DNA from 2 places in the Neobacillus sp. S1227 genome. Region 2 is predicted to be linked to the other one. Evidence: a T-box and tRNA genes for the amino acid it is inferred to sense, from the RefSeq annotation. Region 2 holds a T-box; the other holds one or more tRNA genes.
The links. The T-box of region 2 lies ahead of ileS (isoleucine--tRNA ligase). A T-box ahead of a tRNA ligase gene usually reads a tRNA of that ligase, here a tRNA-Ile.

Region 1: it has a tRNA-Ile gene. The T-box ahead of ileS (isoleucine--tRNA ligase) is inferred to sense a tRNA for this amino acid. The anticodon was not compared.

Annotation. Positions count from the first base shown of each region.
Region 1 is NZ_AP038276.1:3,826,395-3,834,378, forward strand. It holds gene ppdK (pyruvate, phosphate dikinase) at 1-1,145, opposite strand, end outside; gene ACZ5AE_RS19040 (pyruvate, water dikinase regulatory protein) at 1,149-1,964, opposite strand; gene ACZ5AE_RS19045 (helix-turn-helix transcriptional regulator) at 1,987-2,622, opposite strand; gene ACZ5AE_RS19050 (Fpg/Nei family DNA glycosylase) at 2,789-3,595, opposite strand; tRNA gene ACZ5AE_RS19055 (tRNA-Ile) at 3,701-3,774, opposite strand; tRNA gene ACZ5AE_RS19060 (tRNA-Trp) at 3,790-3,860, opposite strand; tRNA gene ACZ5AE_RS19065 (tRNA-Tyr) at 3,866-3,950, opposite strand; tRNA gene ACZ5AE_RS19070 (tRNA-Met) at 3,974-4,047, opposite strand; tRNA gene ACZ5AE_RS19075 (tRNA-Ala) at 4,069-4,144, opposite strand; tRNA gene ACZ5AE_RS19080 (tRNA-Leu) at 4,244-4,332, opposite strand; tRNA gene ACZ5AE_RS19085 (tRNA-Gly) at 4,338-4,412, opposite strand; tRNA gene ACZ5AE_RS19090 (tRNA-Leu) at 4,426-4,512, opposite strand; rRNA gene ACZ5AE_RS19095 (23S ribosomal RNA) at 4,853-7,787, opposite strand.
Region 2 is NZ_AP038276.1:1,824,831-1,832,814, forward strand. It holds gene pgeF (peptidoglycan editing factor PgeF) at 1-181, shown strand, start outside; gene ACZ5AE_RS09405 (YggS family pyridoxal phosphate-dependent enzyme) at 190-867, shown strand; gene ACZ5AE_RS09410 (cell division protein SepF) at 878-1,330, shown strand; gene ACZ5AE_RS09415 (YggT family protein) at 1,336-1,599, shown strand; gene ACZ5AE_RS09420 (YlmH family RNA-binding protein) at 1,628-2,401, shown strand; gene ACZ5AE_RS09425 (DivIVA domain-containing protein) at 2,483-2,998, shown strand; T-box leader at 3,047-3,286, shown strand; gene ileS (isoleucine--tRNA ligase) at 3,359-6,130, shown strand; gene ACZ5AE_RS09435 (hypothetical protein) at 6,347-6,640, shown strand; gene lspA (signal peptidase II) at 6,720-7,211, shown strand; gene ACZ5AE_RS09445 (RluA family pseudouridine synthase) at 7,183-7,984, shown strand, end outside.

The DNA of each region.
Region 1 (7,984 bases), 2.0 Mb from region 2:
TCATCGATTCGGCGATGCAGCAGTTGGTTTAATTGGTCAGGATCGACACGAAGCAGCGCTGTCTTTTTATCGATAATTCCTTCCTTCACCATCTCAACAGCAATGCGGATAGCCGCCTGAGCTGTACGTTTTCCGTTCCGTGTCTGGAGGATGAATAGTTTTCCGCGTTCAACAGTAAATTCAATATCCTGCATTTCCTTGTAATGCTGTTCAAGGCGTTGGCATGTCTCTGAAAACTGCTGGTAAACACCAGGCATTTCATCCTTAAGGGTTGCAATTGGCTGTGGGGTACGGATACCGGCAACAACATCTTCGCCTTGAGCGTTTATTAAATATTCACCATAAAGCACATGCTCACCGGTGGAAGGATTTCTTGTAAAAGCAACTCCTGTTCCTGAGTCGTCCCCCATATTACCAAACACCATGCTTTGGATATTAACGGCCGTTCCAAGGTGATCCGGGATTTTATTTAAGCGGCGGTAAACAATCGCCCGTTGATTATTCCAAGAATTGAATACCGCATTGATAGCAAGGAAAAGCTGCTCTTTTGGATTTTGCGGGAAGTCCTTGCGAGTATGCTTTTTGACAATTTCCTTATAGCCAACAATGACTTCCTTCCAATCTTCCGCAGTCATTTCAGGGTCAGAGGTATACCCCTTGTGTTCGCGCGTCTCTTCTAAAAATTGTTCAAAATAATACGTATCAATTTCAAGGACCACGTTGCTGAACATTTGAATGAATCGGCGATAAGAGTCGTAAGCAAATCGAGGATTATTCGTTAATGCAGCCAAGCCCACAACTGTTTCGTCATTCATCCCCAGATTTAATATGGTATCCATCATCCCAGGCATTGAAAAAACTGAACCGGATCGAACCGAAACAAGTAAGGGATTTTGCGGGTCACCGAGTTTTTTGTTCATTTTTTCTTCCAAAAGTCTTAAGGCCTCTAATGTCTGTGATTCTACTGAAGCTGGAATAGTTTTATTAGACTCATAATAAGCATTGCAAGCTTGCGTTGTAATGGTAAAACCATATGGAACCGGCAGGCCGATTCTTGTCATTTCTGCTAGATTCGCTCCCTTTCCCCCAAGTAAATCCCGCATATTGCCATGGCCTTCATGAAATAAATAAACGAATTTTTCCATGATTTAAAAGCTCCTCTCTTTTTTCAACACGTCTAAAATTAAACCTGCAGTTTCTTCGATTGCTTTATTCGAAACATTTATGATAGGACAGCCTACGCGTTTCATGATTTTTTCGGCATAATCTAGTTCGTCGAGAATTCTCTGGAAGCTCGCATAATTCGCCTTTGAGCCCAGCCCAAGTGCTTTTAGGCGCTCAGTGCGAATTTCGTTTAATTTATCTGGTGAAATAATTAAACCAATACAATTTTTTCTCGGTATTTTAAAAAGTTCATCTGGCGGAGGCACTTCTGGAACCAACGGCACATTGGCCACTTTAAAACGCTTATGGGCAAGGTACATGGACAGCGGCGTTTTTGAAGTCCGGGACACGCCGATTAAAACGATATCAGCCTTCATAATGCCTCTTGGGTCCCGTCCATCATCATATTTCACAGCAAATTCAATCGCCTCGATTTTGCGGAAATATTCTTCGTCTAATTTTCTCATTAAGCCAGGCTGGTGGTGGGGTTGTTTGTTAAACCTTGTTGTAAATGCATTCATTAATGGGTTGAGGAGGTCAACTGCCATTATCCCCTCTTCCATGGCACGCTTATCTAAATAATCTTTTAATTCCGGAATGACGATGGTGTAGGCAATGATGGAATGGTCCTTTCTTGCCAAAATAATCACATCTTCAATGTCTTCAATGTCGTCTACATATGAGTTTCTGCGTATTTCTACCTGTCCACCATTAAACTGTGTTGCCACTGCTTTTACAACAAGCTCAGCCGTTTCACCAACCGAGTCAGATACTACGTAGACAACTTCCTTTTGTACCAAAATCACAGCAACTCCCCTTAAACTATTTTTCTTCCATAAATTCTAAATAGGCCCTTGTTATTGTCGTTTTGGTAATTCTCCCCAACAACAAATATGTATTATTTTTATGATCGACTTCCTTTACCACCGGTAAGGAATCAATATGAAAATTAATCATTTTTTTGGCCGCTTCCAGCAAGGTTTCCTCTGGATTAATCGTGATTATATTAGGCATTCTTGTCATAATGACACTTACGGGTAATTCCTGCAGGTTTTTGTTCCCAAGTGCAGCCCTGAGCAAATCCTTTCTGGATATTACACCTGCAAGGTTACCTTCTGTATCCACCGCATAAAGTGTTCCAACATCCTCGAGGAACAGCTGGACAATCGCATTATAAACAGAAGTTGATTTTTCAACTACGATTGGATGAGCCTTAAAATCGGATACCTTTTGCTGAATAAACTTCTTCGCCTGCCGTTTTACTTCTAATTTGTCATTAAAAAAATACCCGACACGCGGTCTGGCATCCAGACTGCCGGACATGGTCAAGATTGCAAGGTCCGGTCTTAATGCCGCTCTGGTAACAGAGAGCTTCTCCGCAATTTCTTTACCGGTTATCGGGCCGTTTTCCTTTACAATCTGCAGAATTTCGTCCTGACGCTTGGTGAGTTTAATCATTAACACCCCCTTATTCACAATAAATATGTTATATATATCTAAATGTGTTATACTTAATTGTATATAGTATAGTACATTTAAACAAATTCGGAAACAATAATTTTAACAAATTGGTTAATTTTTTCGTTTAATAAAAAAACCCGCCGAAATTCGGCAGGGAACAGTACTACTTTTGACAATCTGGACAATAAAAAGTGTTCCGGGAAGAGATTTTTTCCATTACGATTATGGCCCCGCAACGTCTGCATTTCTCCCCCTCACGGTCGTATACTTGGCATAATGGATTAAAACCGCCCGTTATTTTATCACCCTTGAATGTGGGATTTTCCATGTAACCTCCATTTTGAATGGCCACTTGGAGAATTTTTTTCATCGATTGAAACAATTGAGAACGGCTAGATGGACTAATGTCATCAATGTCTTTGGCTGGCAAAATTTCTGCATCAAAGCAGATCTCAGCAGAATAGCAGTTGCCAATTCCTGCAATAAACTCCTGATCCAAGAGTGTGGTCTTCAATCGGCCATGCTTGCTGCCAATTCGTTTCATAAATTCCTCCAATCTAAAACTGCTCAGCGGCTCCGGCCCTAGATGGGAAAGGTTTTCTTCTGCTTCCTGACGGGAATATAAATGAAGATATCCCAGACGCAGACCAATAAAGTATAAATGTTCATTTCCGAAAGAAAGCTGAACCTGTATAGTTCGTTTAGGTTTATCCGCTTCTTGGCCATAAAACATCCATCCTCCGAGCATTAAATGCAATAACAAAAGCTGACCATTTTGGAGGTGAAAAAGAAGGTGCTTCCCCCTTCGAGAAATGTTAGTTATTTTTTGATTAAGAACGGTCCTTTTAAAAAGCTCGAGATTCACATTTATCGATTTTTCACGGTTTACTTGGACATCGGTAATGGTTTTATCAGCAATCTTTTGACTTAAAAGAATCTTATAGTTTTCCATTTCCGGCAGTTCAGGCATAATGTCCTCCTCCATAACTCTTTTCCTTTATGTTTTCCAAAACGGTAAAATCAAATAAAAAAACCGAATCACACGGACTCGGTTTTAGACTGTTTTCTATTAGAGTGGGCCTAAATGGACTTGAACCATCGACCTCACGCTTATCAGGCGTGCGCTCTAACCAGCTGAGCTATAGGCCCATTATGTAATTGTAACAGGGGCAGTAGGAATCGAACCCACACTGAAGGTTTTGGAGACCTTAGTTCTACCTTTAAACTATGCCCCTATAAATGGTGGAGGGGGACGGATTCGAACCGCCGAACCCTGAGGGAGCGGATTTACAGTCCGCCGCGTTTAGCCACTTCGCTACCCCTCCATTATAAAATTGGCAAAATATAATAGCGGCGGAGGGGATCGAACCCCCGACCTTACGGGTATGAACCGTACGCTCTAGCCAGCTGAGCTACACCGCCAAATTACATATTTAAATTAAATGGTGGAGCCTAGCGGGATCGAACCGCTGACCTCCTGCGTGCAAAGCAGGCGCTCTCCCAGCTGAGCTAAGGCCCCATACTTTTAGATAATCGGGTAAAAAGGATTTAGTGAACGACCTGTACGTCCCGAACGTAGTGTTCTACCAATCTGTGCTATTTCCCAATAGAGAAATAATGGTGCCGAGGACCGGAATCGAACCGGTACGGTAGTCACCTACCGCAGGATTTTAAGTCCTGTGCGTCTGCCAGTTCCGCCACCCCGGCATGTTTGGAGCGGAAGACGGGATTCGAACCCGCGACCCCCACCTTGGCAAGGTGGTGTTCTACCACTGAACTACTTCCGCATTTTAGTCTCTTTGGTGCGGGTGAAGGGACTTGAACCCATACGGTATTACTACCACTAGAACCTGAATCTAGCGCGTCTGCCGATTCCGCCACACCCGCAAGGTATAATAATGATTATTGGGATTTCATTCCCTCAAAACTAGATAATATAGAAGAAGTAAATAAGAACGAGTTCACCAAATTACATTGTTCATTGTGTAGCTCCAGCGTCCAGCAACTAGTGTCCTTCGGTCTTTTCCCTACGATAAGTCAACATCGATTCGCTTGCGCTCATCGTGTTTCCTTTAGCTAATCAGAATTTATTACTAAATTCTGAACGCATAAGTTCAACTACGCCTCTGTCTGCGCCTAACCCGCTTGCCAATCGGCGAGTTTACACTTATCTCAGTCAAAGTCCTCCAGGCCATACGTTGCTAACCGGCCGCTTCCGCTTTTCGATTTGGTTAAGTCCTCGATCGATTAGTATCAGTCAGCTCCACACGTCACCGCGCTTCCACCTCTGACCTATCAACCTGATCATCTTTCAGGGATCTTACTAGCTAGACGCTATGGGAAATCTCATCTCGAGGGGGGCTTCATGCTTAGATGCTTTCAGCACTTATCCCGTCCGCACATAGCTACCCAGCGATGCCTTTGGCAAGACAACTGGTACACCAGCGGTGCGTCCATCCCGGTCCTCTCGTACTAAGGACAGCTCCTCTCAAATTTCCTGCGCCCGCGACGGATAGGGACCGAACTGTCTCACGACGTTCTGAACCCAGCTCGCGTACCGCTTTAATGGGCGAACAGCCCAACCCTTGGGACCGACTACAGCCCCAGGATGCGATGAGCCGACATCGAGGTGCCAAACCTCCCCGTCGATGTGGACTCTTGGGGGAGATAAGCCTGTTATCCCCAGGGTAGCTTTTATCCGTTGAGCGATGGCCCTTCCATGCGGAACCACCGGATCACTAAGCCCGACTTTCGTCCCTGCTCGACTTGTAGGTCTCGCAGTCAAGCTCCCTTGTGCCTTTACACTCTGCGAATGATTTCCAACCATTCTGAGGGAACCTTTGGGCGCCTCCGTTACATTTTAGGAGGCGACCGCCCCAGTCAAACTGCCCACCTGACACTGTCTCCCACCCCGATAAGGGGTGCGGGTTAGAATTTCAATACAGCCAGGGTAGTATCCCACCGACGCCTCCACCGAAGCTGGCGCTCCGGTTTCTCAGGCTCCTACCTATCCTGTACAAGCTGTACCAAAATTCAATATCAGGCTACAGTAAAGCTCCATGGGGTCTTTCCGTCCTGTCGCGGGTAACCTGCATCTTCACAGGTACTATAATTTCACCGAGTCTCTCGTTGAGACAGTGCCCAGATCGTTACGCCTTTCGTGCGGGTCGGAACTTACCCGACAAGGAATTTCGCTACCTTAGGACCGTTATAGTTACGGCCGCCGTTTACTGGGGCTTCGATTCAGAGCTTCGCGTGAGCTAACCCCTCCTCTTAACCTTCCAGCACCGGGCAGGCGTCAGCCCCTATACTTCGCCTTGCGGCTTTGCAGAGACCTGTGTTTTTGCTAAACAGTCGCCTGGGCCTATTCACTGCGGCTCTTCGGGGCTATTCACCCCAAAAAGCACCCCTTCTCCCGAAGTTACGGGGTCATTTTGCCGAGTTCCTTAACGAGAGTTCTCTCGCTCACCTTAGGATTCTCTCCTCGCCTACCTGTGTCGGTTTGCGGTACGGGCACCATTCATCTCGCTAGAGGCTTTTCTTGGCAGTGTGGAATCAGGAACTTCGGTACTATATTTCCCTCGGCATCACAGCTCAGCCTGATGAGAAGCGGATTTTCCTACTTCTCAGCCTAACTGCTTACACGCACATATCCAGCAGTGCGCTTACCCTATCCTCCTGCGTCCCCCCATCACTCAAACGATAAAGAGGTGGTACAGGAATATCAACCTGTTGTCCATCGCCTACGCCTTTCGGCCTCGGCTTAGGTCCCGACTAACCCTGAGCGGACGAGCCTTCCTCAGGAAACCTTAGGCATACGGTGGATGAGATTCTCACTCATCTTTCGCTACTCATACCGGCATTCTCACTTCTAAACGCTCCACCAGTCCTTACGGTCCAGCTTCAACGCCCTTAGAACGCTCTCCTACCGCGGACACCACATGGTGTCCACCCACAGCTTCGGTGATACGTTTAGCCCCGGTACATTTTCGGCGCAGAGTCACTCGACCAGTGAGCTATTACGCACTCTTTAAATGGTGGCTGCTTCTAAGCCAACATCCTGGTTGTCTAAGCAACTCCACATCCTTTTCCACTTAACGTATACTTTGGGACCTTAGCTGGTGGTCTGGGCTGTTTCCCTTTTGACTACGGATCTTATCACTCGCAGTCTGACTCCCACGGATAAGTCATTGGCATTCGGAGTTTGTCTGAATTCGGTAACCCGATGAGGGCCCCTAGTCCAAACAGTGCTCTACCTCCAAGACTCTAACTACGTGAGGCTAGCCCTAAAGCTATTTCGGAGAGAACCAGCTATCTCCAAGTTCGATTGGAATTTCTCCGCTACCCACACCTCATCCCCGCACTTTTCAACGTGCGTGGGTTCGGGCCTCCATCCAGTGTTACCTGGACTTCACCCTGGACATGGGTAGATCACCTGGTTTCGGGTCTACGACTACATACTATTTCGCCCTATTCAGACTCGCTTTCGCTGCGGCTCCGTCTCTTCAACTTAACCTCGCATGCAATCGTAACTCGCCGGTTCATTCTACAAAAGGCACGCCATCACCCATGAACGGGCTCTGACTACTTGTAGGCACACGGTTTCAGGTTCTCTTTCACTCCCCTTCCGGGGTGCTTTTCACCTTTCCCTCACGGTACTGGTTCACTATCGGTCACTAGGGAGTATTTAGCCTTGGGAGATGGTCCTCCCTGCTTCCGACCGGATTTCACGTGTCCGGCCGTACTCAGGATCCACTCAGGAGGGAACGAAGTTTCGACTACAGGGCTTTTACCTTCTATGGCCGGCCTTTCCAGACCGCTTCATCTACCCCGTTCCTTTGTAACTCCATGTTGAGTGTCCTACAACCCCGAAAGGCAAGCCTTTCGGTTTGGGCTGTTCCCGTTTCGCTCGCCGCTACTCAGGGAATCGCGTTTGCTTTCTCTTCCTCCGGGTACTTAGATGTTTCAGTTCCCCGGGTCTGCCATCAATACCCTATGTATTCAGGTGAAGATACTGTTCCATTACGAACAGTGGGTTTCCCCATTCGGAAATCTCCGGATCGGCGCTTACTTACAGCTCCCCGAAGCATATCGGTGTTAGTCCCGTCCTTCATCGGCTCCTAGTGCCAAGGCATTCACCGTGCGCCCTTTCTAACTTAACCTATAAGGTTTTTACTCTTAAAAATAAGAGAGAAAAACTAAAATGGCGATTACTCGGTTCTTACTTGGTTACTTCTTCTTTTACGATTATCTAGTTTTCAAAGAACGAAAGTTCTGAGAGATAATTCCCTCAAAACTAAACAAACAAGAAACAATCAAACAAACATGTATTGTCTGGCTCATAGGTCCAGCTTATATC
Region 2 (7,984 bases):
ATATTCATTAAACCTAAGGGAATTGAACAAGCGGATTCTTGTCAAGGCAGGAGTTCCAACGGAAAATATAACCGTCACCGATTATTGCTCAAGCTGTAATAACGATTTGTTTTTTTCCCACCGGAAGAGCCACGGCAAAGCCGGAAGAATGTTAAGCTTTATTGGCTGGAAGGAGAATTAGAACCGCTTATGAGAGTAGCAGCAAAGTATGAACTTATTAGACAGCAAATACATGAAGCGTGCGAAAAGACAGGCAGGAAACCTGATGAAGTAACTGTAATTGCCGTTACAAAATACGTCAGTACTGAAAGAGCGCAGGAAGCGCTTGATGCCGGCATTCAGCATCTGGGTGAAAACCGGGATGAAGGAATGCTTGAAAAATGGGAAGTTCTTAAGGACAAGCCAATTTGGCATTTTATTGGAACCCTGCAAACACGAAAAGTAAAGAATATTATCGATAAAGTGGAGTACATTCATTCACTTGACCGTCTTTCTTTGGCACAAGAAATAAATAAACGTGCCAATTCAAAGGTAAAGTGTTTGGTACAGGTTAATGTGGCAGAGGAGGACTCAAAGCACGGTTTAGCGGTCGAAGAAGTGATCGACTTTATTAAATCACTTGGCTCCTTAGAAAATATTATTGTTGCTGGTTTAATGACAATGGCCCCATTCACGGACGATGAAGAAGTCTTGCGTGATTGTTTTCAAAAACTTAGAGAACTTCGTACTCAAGTTCAATCCTGTCACTTAGACTATGCCCCTTGTTCAGAGCTTTCAATGGGGATGTCTAATGATTTTGCCATCGCCATCGAAGAAGGGGCTACGATGGTAAGAATAGGTACAGCGCTTGTTGGTGAAGCTGGTTAGGAGAGTTGATATGACAATTAAATCTAAACTAAAAACATTTTTCTTTTTAGACGACGAAAACGATGAGCAAATTGAAGATTACAGTGAGCCGAAGGAACCGATAAAGCAGAAAAAACAGCCATTAAAAAGTCATAATGTAGTCAGCCTGCAAAGTGTGCAAAAGCCTCCTGCCCAGGTAAAGCCCTCAAAGCTTATTTTGGCGGAACCGAATTCCGAATCTGAGGCAACCGAGATTGCCGACCACCTTAAAAGCCGCCGTCCGGTGGTGGTGAATTTGCAGCGGATTGATCAAGAAGAAGGCCGGCAGATCGTTCATTTCTTAGGAGGAGTAGTGTATGCTCTCGGTGGGGAAATCCAGAAAATTGGCGCCAATATTTTCTTGTGCACCCCGGATAATATGGAAGTATCAGGGAATATTTCGGAACTGCTCCCTGACCACGATAATATGAATACGAGGTGGTAGAAGAGATGTTTTTTGTTATTGGTTTAATACAAAAACTCATTTGGGTGTACTCGTGGGCATTAATTATTTACATATTGATGTCTTGGTTTCCGGGTGCCAGAGAATCCGCGATCGGTCAATTCTTAGCAAGAATTTGTGAGCCATATTTGGATCCGTTCAGAAGGATTATTCCCTCAATCGGGATGATTGACATTTCTCCGATTGTTGCATTTCTTGTGCTCAACTTTGCATCGCGGGGCTTAAGCTATGTAGCTGTCTGGCTCTCCTAATAATTAAAAATAGGTTGGTTTTTAGAGCATGAATATATATCAGCATTTTCGTCCAGAAGAACGGGATTATATTGACCAGGTCACGCAGTGGAAAAACACTGTGGAACTTCAGTATGCCCCGAAATTAACGGACTTCCTTGACCCAAGAGAACAGCATATCTTAAAAACGATCATCGGTGAAAATGGTGATGTAAAATATCAATTCTTTGGCGGCTGGCCCGGAGCAGAACGAAAAAGGGCGCTTCTATTTCCAGAATATCTAGTGCCAGTTCAAGAGGACTTTCAAATCAGCTTGTTTGAAATTGACTATCCAAAGAAGTTTGTCAAAATTGAACATCCCAACGTCTTGGGTACATTGATGTCGTTGGGGCTAAAACGTGGGAAATTTGGCGATATTCTTGTCGATGATGGGCAAATCCAGTTCTTGGCAGCAAAGGAAATCAGCGGTTATATCAGTAGTAATCTTGAATCAATCGGTAAAACAACGGTTCATTTATTGGAGAAGCCGCCCGAAAATATAATTTCTCCTAAAGAATTATGGGAGGAGCATGAATTAACAGTATCTTCATTAAGGCTGGATACTGTTATTTCTGGTGTTTATAATCTTTCCCGGCAAAAATCGCAAAACTATATTGCTGCGGGCCTTGTTAAGGTTAATTGGACTCAGATTGAAAGCCCGGCCTTTATTTGTGAAATTGGCGATATGCTGTCAGTCCGGGGCCATGGAAGGGTGAGATTGTCCAGTATAGACGGAAAGACAAAGAAAGATAAATGGCGAATTTCTGTAGGAAGACAAAAATAATTTATTTTCTTGCAGGATTTTCGAAAAACTTGTCGAATATTCACATTTACATACATTGCACAGATTGTTGGAGGTGGCATCATGCCGTTAACGCCGTTAGATATTCATAATAAAGAATTTAATAAAGGATTTAGAGGGTATGACGAGGATGAAGTAAACGAATTTCTTGATCAGGTTATCAAGGATTACGAGCTTGTCCTTAGAGAGAAAAAAGAATTGGAAGAGCGCTTAACTGATCTGCAGGAGCGTTTAGGGCATTTTACAAGTATTGAAGAAACACTTAATAAATCGATTGTGATTGCCCAGGAGGCAGGGGAAGAAGTAAAACGCAATGCCCAAAAGGAAGCGAAGCTAATCGTCAAGGAAGCGGAAAAGAATGCAGACCGCATCGTAAACGAATCCCTATCTAAAGCCAGAAAGATTGCTCTAGAGATAGAGGATTTAAAGAAGCAGTCAAAAATTTTCCGTACTCGTTTCAAAATGCTGATTGAGGCACAGCTCGATATGCTGAATACTGACGATTGGGATCACCTCTTAGAGTACGAACTTGATGCAACAGAGCTGAAAATCCACGAAGAAGAGGATTCATTAGCTTGACGAACAACTCTTTCGTAGCATATAATTTCTTAACAGATTAATCGAATGAAATTGACGAAGACAGGGACAGTACAATTTTTCAAGATGCTTCTTAGCGAGTCGGGGATGGTGGAAGCCCGATAAAGCCGAAAGATTGGAAAATCACCCTTGAGTTCCGAAGTCGAACTTCTAAATTTAGAACAGTAGACTAAGGCGTGTATTCACGTTATGAATGAAGCAAGAGGATAGAATTAGATATTTCTATCAATCAGGGTGGTACCGCGGGAATAAAACCTTCTCGTCCCTTTTTTGGGATGAGGAGGTTTTTTTATTTGCAAGAATGTCAATTCTGTTCAATAGAAAGGTATTGGAGGAAATAAAATGGAATACAAAGACACGTTATTAATGCCGCAAACAGATTTCCCAATGCGCGGCAATCTTCCGCAAAGAGAACCGGATATGCAGGCAAAATGGGAAGAAATGAATATTTACCAAAAAGTGCAGGAACGCACAAAAGGGCGTCCAATGTTTGTTTTGCATGATGGGCCTCCATATGCAAACGGTGATATCCACATGGGCCACGCCCTAAATAAAATCTTAAAGGATTTTATTGTCCGCTATAAGTCAATGAGCGGCTATCATGCCCCATATGTGCCAGGCTGGGATACGCACGGTCTGCCGATTGAACAGGCTTTAACGAATAAAGGGGTTAAACGGAAGGAAATGTCCGTAGCTGAATTCCGTCAGCTTTGTACAGAATATGCGCTTGAACAGATTAACAATCAACGGACCCAGTTTAAACGACTTGGTGTCCGCGGTGATTGGGAGAATCCATATATCACTTTAAAGCCAGAATACGAAGCCCAGCAAATCAAGGTTTTCGGAGAAATGGCGAAAAAAGGTTATATCTATAAAGGATTGAAGCCAGTATATTGGTCTCCGTCAAGTGAATCCGCTTTGGCTGAGGCAGAAATTGAATATAAAGATAAACGTTCACCTTCCATTTATGTTGGTTTTCCGGTGAAGGATGGCAAGGGAGTTCTTGATACGGATACGGAAATCGTCATCTGGACAACAACCCCATGGACCATTCCTGCCAACTTGGGAATTTCGGTTCATCCTGAGCTTACTTACGTGGTAGTATCTGTAAATGATAAAAAATATGTTGTGGCTGAAAGCTTATTGGAAAGTGTAACGAATGAAATTGGCTGGGAAGAAGCGGCCGTTCTAAACAAGGTCAAAGGGGCTGAGCTTGAATATGTAGTTGCCAGTCATCCATTATATGGCCGTGATTCACTTGTTATGTTAGGTGAACATGTTACAACCGATGCTGGTACTGGCTGCGTTCACACTGCTCCTGGTCATGGGGAAGATGACTTCCATGTTGGCCAGAAATACGGTTTGGATGTTCTTTGTCCGGTTGATGATAAAGGAAATATGACAAGTGAAGCACCTGGATTTGAAGGGTTATTTTACGACGAGGCCAACAAACCGATTTCCCAAGCCCTAGAGGAAAAAGGAGCTTTGTTAAAACTTACATTCATTACACACTCCTATCCACATGACTGGAGAACAAAAAAGCCGGTCATTTTCCGGGCAACTGCGCAATGGTTTGCGTCCATTAAAGATTTCCGCGACCAATTGCTTGAAGCGGTTAAAGAAACGAAATGGGTGCCAGCCTGGGGTGAAACAAGACTGTTCAATATGGTCCGTGACCGCGGCGACTGGTGTATTTCCCGCCAGCGTGTCTGGGGAGTACCTATTCCGGTATTCTACGCTGAGAATGGCGAAGAAATCATTACTGACGAAACAATCGAACATGTTTCTAATTTATTCCGCGATCATGGCTCAAACATTTGGTTTGAGCGTGAGGCAAAATACCTGCTGCCGGCAGGGTTTACGCATCCTGGCAGCCCGAACGGAAAGTTTACGAAGGAAACCGACATTATGGACGTTTGGTTCGACTCTGGCTCTTCCCACCAGGCAGTACTGCTTGAAAGAGAAGACTTGGTGCGGCCTGCCGACCTATATCTTGAAGGTTCTGACCAATATCGCGGCTGGTTTAACTCCTCCTTGTCAACTGCAGTAGCCGTAACAGGCAAGGCACCGTATAAGGGAGTATTAAGCCATGGATTTGCCCTTGATGGGGAAGGCAGAAAAATGAGTAAATCGTTAGGAAATGTTGTAGTCCCTGCTAAAGTTATGAATCAAATGGGGGCAGATATTTTACGCTTATGGGTGGCTTCCGTTGACTATCAATCGGATGTCCGTGTATCCGACGCGATTTTAAAACAGGTTGCTGAGGTATATCGTAAAATCCGAAACACCTTCCGTTTCTTGCTTGGCAACTTAGCGGACTTCGACCCAGCAGTGAATAAAGTTGGTTACGAAAACCTGCGTGAAGTGGATCAGTTTATGCTAGTTAAATTGAATAAACTAATTAACAGTGTTCGTAATGATTACGAAAATTACAATTATGCTGGCATTTACCATGCTGTTAATAATTTCTGTACGCTTGATTTAAGCGCGTTTTACCTAGATTTTGCAAAAGATGTTCTGTACATTGAAGCTGTTGATCATCCAGAACGCCGGGCAATTCAAACCGTTTTATATGAAGCATTGCTTGCTCTTACCAAATTGGTTTCACCAATCCTTTCTCACACTGCAGATGAGGTGTGGAAATATATTCCGAAGGTTCAGGAAGAAAGTGTTCAGTTGACAGACCTTCCAGAATATCAGGAACTTCCTGGTGCTAAAGTGTTGGAGGAGAAATGGTCTGCATTCTTAAAGTTGCGCGATGATGTCTTAAAGGCACTTGAAGAAGCACGGAATGCAAAGGTTATCGGTAAGTCATTAACAGCGAAAGTAACCTTATACGTAAATGATAATACAAAAGCGCTGCTTGATTCTGTTTCAGAGAACTTGAAGCAATTGTTTATCGTATCTGGTTTTGAAGTGGCTGGTGGCTATGATGAGGCGCCTATAGATGCCTTGAAATTGGATACAGCGGCCATTGTGGTGACAAAAGCAGAAGGTGAAACTTGTGATCGCTGCTGGGTTGTGACGCCTGATGTTGGCCAAGATGAGGAACATCCAACTCTTTGTCCACGCTGTTCTCAAGTTGTAAAAGAAAATTATTCACACTTAGCGTAAAATGAAAGGGGCTGACTTGTCAGCCTCTTTCATTTTGCTAATAAAAAAGTAAAAATTAAACTAGCCTCATGATCCGTTCTATGGACTCGCCAATCGGCGGGTTTTCATTTATTTCCACCTCCGTTAATTGTTGTTGCTGATGTCAAATTATTATCCGGGTCAATGGAAAACGATCGGTAATAATAAAACAAATAACATAACGGAGGTATTAACACTATGAATGCAATGCAGGAAAAGCTGTTTCAAGAACTCCGTCAAACAAAAACAGAAATCGAAAAGTCATTAAACAACAAACAAACAAAGAATTGGTTTACAACAATCTTAGAAGAGGAAATGGCGGACATCGATTTGGCGCTGAAAAAAATCAAAGAAGGAAATTTCGGACAATGTGAACTTTCCGGTGAATTATTACCCCTCGACCTGTTAAATTTGATTCCAACCGTTAGAACAGTCAATGATTCCAGCTTGCTTGGCGGCTATTGCAAGAAACCGATCTTCCCCACACCATAATTTTTGTTTCATTGTGATATAGCGATTAAGTATGCTAAACTAAGGGAGCAAGTTTAGCTTATGTTGGAGGTATTTCTAAGTGTATTATTACTTAATCGCCCTATTCGTTATTGTGCTCGACCAAATTACTAAATGGCTTATTGAAAAAAATATGTATATCGGTGAAAGTATACCCATCATTGATAAATTTTTATATATTACTTCTCACCGGAATCGCGGGGCCGCATGGGGAATCCTTCAAGGGCAGATGTGGCTTTTTTATGTCATTACGGTTATTGTTATTATTGCGATTATGTATTATCTTTACAAAGCAGCCAAGGGAAAATGGCTGTTAGGGGTATCTCTTGCTTTAATGCTTGGAGGTGCGATCGGGAATTTTATTGACCGAGTTGTTCGTAAAGAGGTTGTTGATTTTATTCATACCTTTATTTTTGGCTATAATTTCCCTGTATTTAATATTGCCGATTCAGCATTAGTTATTGGTGTTGGATTATTAATGATTCAAATGCTGTTTGAAGAGAAGTCGTCAAAGGAGAAGTCTTATGGAGAAAATGGAACACACCATTCTTGAGGAACAAAAAGGAGACAGGATTGATAAAGTAATCTCCGGCCTGAATGAAGAATGGTCTAGAACACAGGTGCAGGAATGGATAAAAGAAGGCAATGTACTTGTGAATGGAAAAATTGTAAAAACAAATTACAAATGCAGTGTAAATGATTTAATCATTATTACCATTCCAGATCCGGAAGAATTGGACGTGGTTCCGGAGGAAATGGATTTAGATATTTATTACGAAGATAAGGATGTATTGGTCGTAAATAAGCCAAAAGGTATGGTGGTTCATCCTGCACCTGGGCACCTTACAGGGACACTTGTTAATGGATTAATGGCACATTGTAAAGATTTATCTGGTATTAATGGTGTATTAAGACCCGGTATTGTGCATCGGATTGACAAGGATACATCAGGGCTGTTAATGGTAGCGAAAAATGATTTAGCCCACGAAAGCCTTGTCAACCAATTGGTGGAAAAGTCTGTGACCCGGAAGTATAAGGCGATTGTTCATGGAGTGATCCCGCATGAATATGGAACCATCGATGCTCCGCTTGGGAGAGACCAAAAAGACCGGCAAAGCATGACGGTTGTAGATAACGGCAAGCATGCTGTTACTCATTTTCGTGTCCTTGAGCGGTTTAATGATTTTACCTTCGTGGAATGTCAATTGGAGACAGGCAGGACCCATCAAATTCGTGTCCATATGAAATATATCGGTTATCCGCTTGCCGGTGATCCTAAATATGGACCAAGAAAAACACTTGATTTAAATGGACAGGCATTGCATG